One region of the Streptomyces melanosporofaciens genome, then DNA from elsewhere that is predicted to be linked to it. Evidence: predicted binding sites of a transcription regulator. Region 1 holds the regulator's gene; the other holds the start of a gene.
The links. The regulator HrcA, encoded in region 1, represses chaperone genes, less so after heat shock. The targets are predictions, from matches to a motif close to TTNGCACTCNGNNNNNCNGAGTGCNAA.

Region 1 (5,335 bases):
TGTGGGCGGCGTGCGGTGGTGGAACGTGAAGCACCCCGGGGCGTACGCGCAGGCCCTGGGCGAGGGCAGGTCGCCCGGCGCGGGCCGGGAGCTGCTGACCGCCGAGGAGCGCCGGGTGGAGCGCATCCTGCTGGAGCTGCGGCTGGTCGAGGGCTGCCCGCTGGAGCTGCTGCGCCCGGCCGGGGCGGCGGCCGCGGCCCGGGCGCTGGAGGACGGGCTGCTGGATCCGGGGCCGTACGGACGGGGGCGGGCCGTGCTCACGCTGCGTGGGCGGCTGCTGGCGGACGCGGTGGTGCGCGACCTGGTGGACTGAGACGGGAGCCGTCAGCCCTGCGGGGCCGTCACGAAGTCGATCAACTCCTCCACCCGCCCCAGGAGCTCCGGCCGGAGGTCCTTGTAGGAGTGGACCGAGGACAGGATCCGCTGCCAGGCGGCCCCGGTGTTCTCCGGCCAGCCCAGGGCGCGGCAGACGCCCTTCTTCCAGTCCTGGCCGTGCGGCACCGTCGGCCAGGCCGGGATGCCGACGGAGGACGGCTTCACGGCCTCCCAGATGTCGATATAGGGGTGGCCGAGGACCAGCACATGCTCGCCGGTGACCTGCCCGGCGATACGGGACTCCTTCGAACCCGTCACCAGATGGTCGACGAGGACGCCGAGCCGGGCGTCCGGGCCGGGGGAGAAGCCATCCACGATGGCGGGCAGGTCGTCGACGCCCTCCAGGTACTCCACGACGACGCCCTCGATGCGCAGATCGTCGCCCCAGACCCGCTCCACCAGCTCCGCGTCGTGGCGCCCCTCGACATAGACGCGCCCCGCACGGGCGACCCTCGCGCGCGCTCCCGGAACGGCGATCGACCCCGAGGCCGTGCGCTGGGGCGCGCTGGGGGCCGCCGCGCGCGGGCGTACGAGGGTGACGACACGCCCCTCGAGCAGAAAACCGCGCGGCTCCATGGGGAAGACGCGATGTTTGCCGAAGCGGTCCTCCAGAGTGACCGTGGGGCCCTGGGCGGTCTTCTCGCAGCGGATCACGGCGCCGCAGAAGCCGGTGGTGACCTCCTCCACGACGAGGTCCGGTTCGGCGGGGACCTCAGGGGCGGGCCGCTGCCGCTTCCAGGGCGGGGTCAGGTCCGGGTCGTACTGTCGCATCCGGATGACGATAGCGCGCGACGACCGCCCGCTCCTGTAGTGCGGACAACTAGGTGGACGCCTAGTAGGGCGCCTAGTCGGGCGGCTGGGGAGACGCCTAGAGGGACACGCCGAAGCGGGCCGCCAATTCGTCACGTTGGGCCCGGACGAACCCGGCGCTCACGACCGAGCCGTGCCCCGGGACGTACCGCGCGTCCGGGCCGCCGAGGGCGAGCAGCCGGTCGAGGGCGGCGGGCCAGCGGCCGGGGATCGCGTCCGGTCCGGCCTGCGGCGTGCCGGACTCCTCCACCAGATCGCCGCAGAAGACCACCTCGGGCCGGCCGGGCACCAGAACGGCCAGGTCATGGGCGGTGTGGCCGGGCCCCACATTGGCCAGCAGCACCTGCCGGTCACCCAGGTCCAGGGTGAGCTCCCCGGAGACCAGGTGGTGCGGGCCGACCAGATGGTCCACGGCCTCGGTGGCGGCGTTCCGGTCCACCCCGTGGCGGATCGCGTCCTCGCGCAGCGTCTCCCGCTCCCGGCGCAGCAGCTCGTCCATGCCCGTGGCCCCGTACACCTCGCAGCCCGCGAAGGCGGCCGAGCCCAGGACGTGGTCGAAGTGCGGATGGGTGAGCGCGATCCGGGTGGGGCGGCGGCCGGTCAGCCGGGTGATCAGGGCGCGCAGCTCGGCCCCGGCGCGCAGGGTCGCGCCGGTGTCCACGACGAGGATGTCGGTCCGGCCGACGACCACGCCGACCGTCTCGTCCCACTCCGGCAGCCGACGGCGGGCCACACCGGGCGCGAGCCGCTCCCAGCCTGCCTCTTCCCAACACGTCTCCATACCGCGACGCTAGCTCAACGGGGATGGGGGAGAGTTGCTGCCGACGGCGGCTCTTGCCCATGCCACCGCACCCCGCCGTACACTGGCGGAGGGGTTCTGGCACTCGTGCCCGGTGAGTGCCAGGGCGGACGACCTGATGAGACCGCTGGACTGGAGGTGCGCGGGGTGCTCAGCGAACGCAGACTCGAGGTGCTGCGTGCCATTGTCCAGGACTATGTGGGGACGGAGGAGCCGGTCGGCTCCAAGGCGCTCACCGAGCGGCACCGGCTGGGGGTCTCGCCGGCCACGGTGCGTAACGACATGGCCGCTCTGGAGGACGAGGGGTTCATCGCCCAGCCGCATACGAGCGCCGGGCGGATCCCCACCGACAAGGGCTATCGCCTCTTCGTGGACAAGCTGGCGGGAGTGAAGCCGCTGTCCAGCCCGGAGCGGCGGGCCATTCAGAACTTCCTGGACGGCGCGGTCGACCTCGATGACGTGGTGGGCCGCACGGTCCGGCTGCTGGCGCAGCTGACCCGGCAGGTGGCGGTGGTGCAGTATCCGTCGCTGACCCGCTCGACGGTGCGCCATGTGGAGCTGCTGCCGCTGGCCACGGCCCGGGTGATGCTGGTGCTGATCACGGACACCGGCCGGGTGGAGCAGCGCATGGTGGACTGCCCCAGTCCGATCACCGAGGACTCGCTGGCCGATCTGCGCGCCCGGCTCAACAGCCGGGTCGTGGGTCGGCGTTTCGCGGATGTGCCGCAGTTGGTGCAGGATCTTCCGGAGTCCTTCGAACAGGAGGACCGGGGGACCGTCTCGATCGTGTTGTCGACCTTGCTCGAGACGCTGGTGGAGGAGACCGAGGAGCGGCTGATGATCGGCGGCACCGCGAACCTCACGCGTTTCGTGCATGATTTTCCCCTGACGATCCGGCCCGTCCTGGAGGCACTCGAGGAGCATGTCGTCCTCCTCAAGTTGCTGGGCGAGGCCAAGGACTCGGGTATGACCGTGCGGATCGGGCATGAGAATGCTCACGAGGGGCTCAACGCCACCTCGGTCGTCGCGGTCGGCTACGGTTCCGGCGACGAGGCGGTCGCCAAACTCGGCGTGGTCGGACCGACCCGCATGGACTACCCCGGAACGATGGGAGCGGTACGCGCAGTGGCACGTTACGTCGGACAGATCCTGGCGGAGTCGTAAGTGGCGACGGACTACTACGCAGTCCTGGGCGTGCCGCGTGATGCCTCGCAGGACCAGATCAAGAAGGCATTCCGTCGGCTCGCGCGCGAGCTGCATCCGGATGTGAACCCGGATCCGAAGACCCAGGAGCGGTTCAAGGAGATCAACGCCGCTTACGAGGTCTTGTCGGACCCACAGAAGAAGCAGGTCTACGACCTGGGCGGGGACCCGATGTCCGGGGCCGGCGGCGGTGGCGCCGGAGGCTTCGGCGGAGGCTTCGGCAACTTCTCCGACATCATGGACGCGTTCTTCGGCACCGCCTCGCAGCGCGGTCCGCGCTCCAGGACCCGGCGCGGTCAGGACGCGATGATCCGTCTGGACGTGGAGCTCAGCGAGGCCGCGTTCGGGACCACCAAGGACATCCAGGTCGACACCGCGGTCGTCTGCACCACGTGCAGCGGCGAGGGCGCGGCGCCGGGCACCTCGGCGCAGACCTGTGACATGTGCCGTGGCCGCGGTGAGGTCTCCCAGGTGACGCGGTCCTTCCTGGGCCAGGTCATGACCTCGCGGCCGTGCCCGCAGTGCCAGGGCTTCGGCACCGTGGTGCCGACCCCGTGCCCGGAGTGCGCGGGCGACGGCCGGATCCGCTCGCGGCGCACCCTGACCGTGAAGATCCCCGCCGGTGTGGACAACGGCACCAGGATCCAGCTGGCCGGTGAGGGCGAGGTCGGACCGGGCGGCGGCCCGGCGGGCGACCTGTATGTGGAGATCCACGAGGTCCCGCACCCGGTCTTCCAGCGGCGCGGCGACGATATGCACTGCACGGTGACCATCCCGATGACGGCGGCGTCGCTGGGCACCAAGGTGCCACTGGAGACGCTGGACGGCCTGGAGGAGGTCGACATCCGGCCCGGTACCCAGTCCGGCCAGTCGATCCCGCTGCACCAGCGCGGCGTCACCCATCTGCGGGGCGGCGGCCGTGGCGACCTGATCGTGCATGTCGAGGTGACCACCCCGACCAAGCTCGACCCGGAGCAGGAGGAGCTGCTGCGGCGGCTGTCCAAGCTGCGCGGCGAGGAGCGCCCGGTCGGCGAATTCAAGCCTGGACAGCAAGGGCTGTTCTCGCGGCTGAAGGACGCGTTCAACGGGCGGTGATCCGGTGGTGAGCCCGTGTGGAGGGCATGGCACGATGTGGCCATGTCCTCCGCGCTGACCGATCTTTACCGGTACCCGATCGTGCAGGCGCCGATGGCGGGTGGAGCCTCCTGCCCGCAGCTCGCCGCCACTGTCTCCGAGGCCGGTGGCCTCGGTTTCCTCGCTGCCGGCTACAAGACGCCGGAAGCGATGTATGAGGAGATCAAACAGCTCCGAGGGCTGACCGGACGGCACTTCGGTGTCAATCTGTTCATGCCGCAGCCGTCCAACGCCGACACGGCAGCCGTCGGGGCCTACCGGGCGCGCCTCACGGGCGAGGCGGCCTGGTACGAGACTCCGCTGGGCGACCCGGACGCGGGTACGGACGACGCGTACGACGCCAAGCTCGCCGTGCTCCTCGACAACCCGGTTCCGGTCGTCTCGTTCACCTTCGGCTGCCCGACCCGTGCCGTCCTCGACGCCTTCGCCCAGGCCGGTACCCGCACGATCGTGACCGTGACCTCGCCCGTCGAGGCGCAGACCGCCCAGTGGGCGGGCGCCGACGCCGTCTGTGTGCAGGGCGTGGAGGCCGGCGGCCACCAGGGCACGTACAGCAATGACCCGGCCGTCGACGGAATGGGCGCCGGACTCGGTCTGCTGTCGCTGATCACGCTGGTCCGTGAGTACGTCCAGATCCCGATCATCGCGGCGGGCGGGATAATGCGTGGTTCGCAGATCGCCTCGGCGCTGGCCGCGGGCGCGGCCGCGGCCCAGCTGGGGACCGCGTTCCTGGTGTGCCCCGAGTCCGGGGCGAACGCCCTGCACAAGCAGGCGATGACGGATCCGCTGTTCGGCCGGACCGAGCTGACCCGCGCTTTCTCCGGCCGCCCGGCCCGGGGCCTGGTCAACCGCTTCATGCGCGAGCACGGCCCGCATGCGCCCGCGGCCTACCCCCAGCTGCACCACATGACGTCCGGCCTCCGTAAGGCGGCCGCCAAGGCGGGCGATCCGCAGGGGATGGCGCTGTGGGCCGGACAGGGGCACCGGCTGGCGCGCGAGCTGCCCGCCGCCCGG
Region 2 (5,335 bases), 2.6 Mb from region 1:
GACCTGTGGTGGCACGACGAGCTCGGCCGATACACCGAGCCGCTGCCCGGGCCGTACTCTTGAGGCATGAACACCGCCCCTGCCCCTGGACCGCGCGATCCGGCCGCCGCGCTGATCTTCGACGATCCACTGGCGCAGCGGTCATCGGACGATACGGACCACGGGTGGGGTGAGCGGATTCCCGGCGGCGACAGCGCCGACGATGCCGCTGGTCTGGCCCGGTTCCTCGATGAGAAGCCGCCCCACCACCTCTGACGGGTCCCTAGGCGCTGGAGCCGCTGCCCCCACCGTCGACGGGGGCGCCGCGCTGCGCCACCAGCTCGTCGCGGATCTGGCGCAGCAGAAGGATCTCCTCGGCCTCCGCGACGGCCTGCTCCTCCTCCGCCTTCTCCTCCTTGGCGGCCTTGCGCGCCAGATAGCGCGACATCGGCAGCACCATCAGGAAGTACACCACCGCCGCGGTGATCAGGAAGGTCAGCACGGCCGAGAGCACGCTTCCCCAGAGGATCGGAATGCCGTGGATGACATCGCCCGCGGCGTTGGTCTCGCAGGGCGCCTCGAGGCAGGAGCGGTACTTCTCGAGATCCTTCGTGCCGAAGGCTCCGACTATGGGGTTGATGAGGCCCTTCACTATCGAGTTCACGACGGCGGTGAAGGCGGCTCCGATGACGACCGCGACGGCCAGATCGATCACATTGCCGCGCATCAGGAAGGCTTTGAACCCTTCCATGACGCTCTTCTTCTCCTCGGTTACCTTCTCCTGGCTCAACCCACTGCCTCTCTCTTGCCGCGTCGGTGCTGGAGCGGACGGTTCCGCAACCTACACCCGCAGGTGAGAGGGGCATCAGGGAAGTCGGGGGAGTCAGCAGTGGCATAGCGTCACCGCCAATCGGGAGCCGACCGCGGCCCCGGCCAGCGCGGTGGCGTCCGCGCGCGGCACCGTCAGCATCACCAGTGCCCCGCCGCCGTCCGCCCCTCCGTCCAGCGCCCCGCCGCCGTCCATCCCTCCGCTCAGCCCGCCGCCGCCACCGTTCCCCGTGCCGTCGCCGCTCGCCTCCGCCTCCGCACCGGCATCCGGCGCGCGGTCGTCGGCTCCACCGTCCACCGAGCGGCCGTCCGCCGCGCTGCCGCTCCGGGATCCCGGCACCTCAGCCACCCGGACCCCACGTGCGACCACCCGTGCCGTGGCACCGGACGACCCGGTCCGTGTGGCGTCCGGGAGCGGGGTGGCCAGCACATCCACCCGGTCACCGGGGTGCAGCAGCCGCACCGCCGCCGCGTCGGCGATCCGGATCGGCGCCGACACCATCGCGGGGCGCGGGCCGCCCCGCCGCTCCTCGCCCGCCGGGGCGGGCGCCCGCGAGGACTCCGCATCCGTGTGGCCCCGGCCGGGCGGTGCCGCGGCCGCGAGCGCGGCGGCCGTCAGCGCCAGCCCGGCCGCCATCGCACGGCGGCGCCGCCGCACGGCCCGCCGCAGTCGGAATCCGCCGGAGCGCTCGGTGCGCACCGGATCGAAGCGTGGCACCGCGCGGGCCGGGGGAGCGGAGCGGGGTAACGCGAGGGTGGGCGTGGGGGACGGATGGGACATGGCACATCACCGCCTGCCGTGAGAGACCGAGTGCTTCTGGCCCCCTCACCATGCCCGCACCCACCCGATCCCGCTCGGGCCTGTGGACGGCCACCGGGCTGTGGACAACTCGGTCACCCGGGCGAGCGATATCCGCCCCGGCGCGCCCTCCCCACGCCCTCCCGTGCCCTCCCGCACCGCCCCTACGGAAGCTCGATCCCCAGATCCCAGCCGTCATGGGCATGGGTGCACAGGCAGTCCCGTGCGGAGCTCTCCGGCAGCTTGCCCACCGCGTCGAAGAGCACCTCACGCAGTCGGCCCACGTTCTCCCCGAAGACCTTCAGCACCTCGGTGTGGGTGACGCCCTCGCCGGTCTCCACCCCCGCGTCCAGGTCGGTGACCAGCGTCAACGACGTGTAGCAGAGCCCCAGTTCACGGGCGAGCACCGCCTCCGGGTGGCCCGTCATGCCGACCACCGACCAGCCCTGCGCCGCATGCCAGCGCGATTCGGCCCGGGTGGAGAAGCGCGGCCCCTCGATCACGCACATCGTCCCGCCGTCCACCGGCTCCCAGCCGCGTCCCCGCGCCGCGGCCACGGCCGCGTTCCGCCCCACCGGGCAGTACGGGTCGGCGAAGGTGGTGTGCACGACGTTCGGAATCCGGCCGTCCGGCAGCGGCTCGCCGTCGAAGTAGGTCTGCGTACGCGCCTTCGTGCGGTCCACCAGCTGGTCGGGGACGAGCAGCGTGCCAGGTCCGTACTCCGGCTGCAGCCCGCCCACCGCGCACGGGCCGAAGACCTGCCGCACCCCGAGCGAGCGCAGGGCCCAGAGGTTGGCGCGGTAGTTGATGCGGTGCGGCGGCAGGTGGTGCTTGCGGCCGTGCCGCGGGAGGAAGGCGACCCGGCGCCCCTCGATGTCGCCGAGAACGAGCGAGTCGCTCGGCGCCCCATAGGGAGTCTCCACAGTGATCTCGGTCACGTCGTCGAGGAACGTGTAGAACCCCGATCCCCCGATGACCCCTATGTCTGCTTGCCTGCTGGTCTCGACCATGCGATCACCCTAGCCACCCGTGTCCGCACGAACGACACCCCGCCTCCTCCCGGTGGAGGTGGCGGGGTGCCGATGAAGCCGAAGAGGGGTGGCCGGGTCAGGCGGCCGAACTCGACGACGAAGACGAGGAGGACGTCGAGGACGACGACGAAGAGGCCGACGACGAAGACGTCGAGGAGGAGGAGGACGAGGAAGAAGAGTCCGAGGATGAGGACGAAGACGAGGAAGACGACGAGTCGGAGCTCTCGCTCTTCGCCGCCGGCTTGCTGGAACCGCCGCTCGTGCTGCTGGACGAGGAGCGGCTGTCGTTCCGGTAGAACCCGGAGCCCTTGAACACGATGCCGACCGCGGAGAACACCTTCTTCAGGCGTCCCTTGCAGTTGGGGCACTCGGTGAGCGCGTCGTCGGTGAACTTCTGCACCGCCTCGAGGCCCTCGCCACACTCGGTGCACTGGTACTGGTAGGTCGGCACGTTCTTCCTCCTGGCACTCTCACTCAATGAGTGCTAACGACGCTCCATAGTGCAGTATTCCTGCGCGTCAGTCCACTGGGACGGGATATACGGTGATCGAAGCCACCGTCCGAGGCCCCTTCCCGGCTCCCGGCCCGAAGCCTTCGCGGGCCTCCGCGGGCCCCCGCTCCCGCCCCTCAGGCCGCTCCCGTGCCCAGCCAGCCCGCCAGCTTGCCGCCCCGGCCCACCGCCCGCAGCCGCCGCTCCGCGGCGTCGCGCACCGGGTCCGTGGCCACCACGAGCAGCTCGTCGCCGCGCCGCAGCATCGTCGAGGGCAGCGGTACGAAGCTGGTCCCGCCCCGGACCACCAGGGTGACCGCGGCCCCCGTGGGCAGCCGCAGCTCGCCTACCTCGACGCCGTGCATCTTGGACGACTGGGGGATCGACACCGACAGCAGATGGCCGCGCAGCCGCTCCAGGGGCGCCGATTCGATGCCCAGGTCGGCCGGCTCGGGTTCCTCGAGCCGCAGCCGGGTGGCGAGCCAGGGCAGCGTCGGCCCCTGGACCAGGGTGTAGACGATCACCAGCACGAAGACGATGTTGAAGATCCGGCTGCTGCCGGGCACATCGCTGACCACCGGGATGGTCGCCAGGACGATCGGCACCGCCCCGCGCAGCCCGGCCCAGGACAGCAGCGCCTTCTCCCGCCAGAGCAGCGGGAACGGCGCCGTGCTGAGCAGGACCGACACCGGCCGGGCCACTACGGTCAGCACCAGCCCGACCACCAGGGCGGGCAGGATGTCATCGCCCAGCTCATGCGGGGTGACCAGCAGTCCCAGCAGGACGAACATCCCGATCTGGGCGAGCCAGCCCAGCCCCTCGGCGAAGCCGCGCGTCGCCGGCCAGTGCGGCAGCCGCGCGTTGCCCATGAGGAGCGAGGCGAGGTAGACGGCGAGGAAGCCGGAGCCGTGCGCCAGCGCACCGCCCGCGTAGGCGGTCACCGCGATGGCGATCACCGCGATCGGGTACAGACCCGAGGCGGGCAGCGCCACATGCCGCAGCCCGTAGGCGCCCAGCCAGCCGATCGCGAGGCCGACCACCGCGCCGATCGCCAGCTCCAGGGCGATCGTGCCGATCAGGGTGTACCAGGGCTCCATGTGGCCCTGGCTGGAGAAGGCGACCACCAGGATCACCACGGGGGCGTCGTTGAAGCCCGACTCGGCCTCCAGGACGCCCGTGAGCCGCTTGGGCAGCGGCACCGTGCGCAGCACCGAGAAGACCGCCGCCGCGTCCGTGGACGACACCACCGCGCCGATGATCAGCGCCTGCCGCCAGTCCAGTCCCACCACATAGTGTCCCGCGGTCGCGGTGAGTCCCACGCTCACCGCGACACCCACGGTGGACAGGACGGCGGCCGCCGGCAGGGCGGGTTTGATCTCGCCCCACTTCGTACCCAGACCGCCTTCGGCCAGGATGACGACCAGCGCGGCGTAGCCGAGGACCTGCGTCAGCTCGGCGTCGTTGAAGGTGACGCCGATCCCGTCCGTGCCGATGGCGACGCCGATCCCGAGATAGATCAGCAGCGTGGGCAGCCCGCTGTGCGAGGAGATCCTTACGGCCACCACCGCGAAAAGCAGGACGAGCGAGCAGATCAACAGCAGTTCATTGAGGTGGTGAACAGTCAGGGGCCGACCCTTTCTCACGGGAGCGGAGGGGACGCTGCGAACAAGTCCCCTCCGACCGGAACTTCATTGCCTTACCTAACATTTTACGGGATCTTGACGCGAGCCTCCCACGAGGAGCCTTCGCCGAGGTGTACGAGCCCGGCCGGTGGCCGGTGCAATGCGTCAGTCATGACTCCGCGTAGGGGCGGCGACAGCGCTGCGCCTATGGTTGCTCCAGCACTCCAGGTTCACCCTGCCCCTCGAAGGACAGCGATGCCCGCCAACACAACCGGCTCTTCTCCCAAAAAGAAGAAGAGCCGACGTCTCCGCCTGATCGTGATCGCAGTCGTGCTGCTGCTCGTCGGGGGCGTCGGCTACGGCGCGTACTGGAGCATCAGTACAGTTCGTGCCTCATTCCCGGAGACCACGGGATCGCTGCAGCTGAAGGGGTTGTCCGGGCCCGTTCAGGTCAAACGTGACGGCTATGGGATACCTCAGATCTACGCCGGTACCTCCGAGGACCTCTTCCGGGCCCAGGGGTTCGTCCAGGCCCAGGACCGCTTCTGGGAGATGGACGTCCGCCGCCACATGACGGCCGGGCGGC

Region 2: BLV72_RS21030 (FmdB family zinc ribbon protein) is a predicted target of HrcA. The motif match lies at 3,099-3,125, and genes of this name have one in related genera.

The regions. Positions count from the first base shown of each region.
Region 1 is NZ_FNST01000002.1:1,658,878-1,664,212, reverse strand. It holds gene hemW (radical SAM family heme chaperone HemW) at 1-313, shown strand, start outside; gene BLV72_RS10185 (DUF3097 domain-containing protein) at 325-1,146, opposite strand; gene BLV72_RS10180 (MBL fold metallo-hydrolase) at 1,244-1,966, opposite strand; gene hrcA (heat-inducible transcriptional repressor HrcA) at 2,132-3,148, shown strand; gene dnaJ (molecular chaperone DnaJ) at 3,149-4,282, shown strand; gene BLV72_RS10165 (nitronate monooxygenase) at 4,325-5,335, shown strand, end outside.
Region 2 is NZ_FNST01000002.1:4,236,619-4,241,953, forward strand. It holds gene BLV72_RS21005 (AMP-binding protein) at 1-63, shown strand, start outside; gene BLV72_RS21010 (hypothetical protein) at 67-255, shown strand; gene mscL (large conductance mechanosensitive channel protein MscL) at 263-730, opposite strand; gene BLV72_RS21020 (hypothetical protein) at 863-1,588, opposite strand; gene BLV72_RS21025 (S-methyl-5'-thioadenosine phosphorylase) at 1,771-2,616, opposite strand; gene BLV72_RS21030 (FmdB family zinc ribbon protein) at 2,714-3,088, opposite strand; gene BLV72_RS21035 (potassium/proton antiporter) at 3,265-4,770, opposite strand; partial or broken gene BLV72_RS21040 (penicillin acylase family protein) at 5,005-5,335, shown strand, end outside.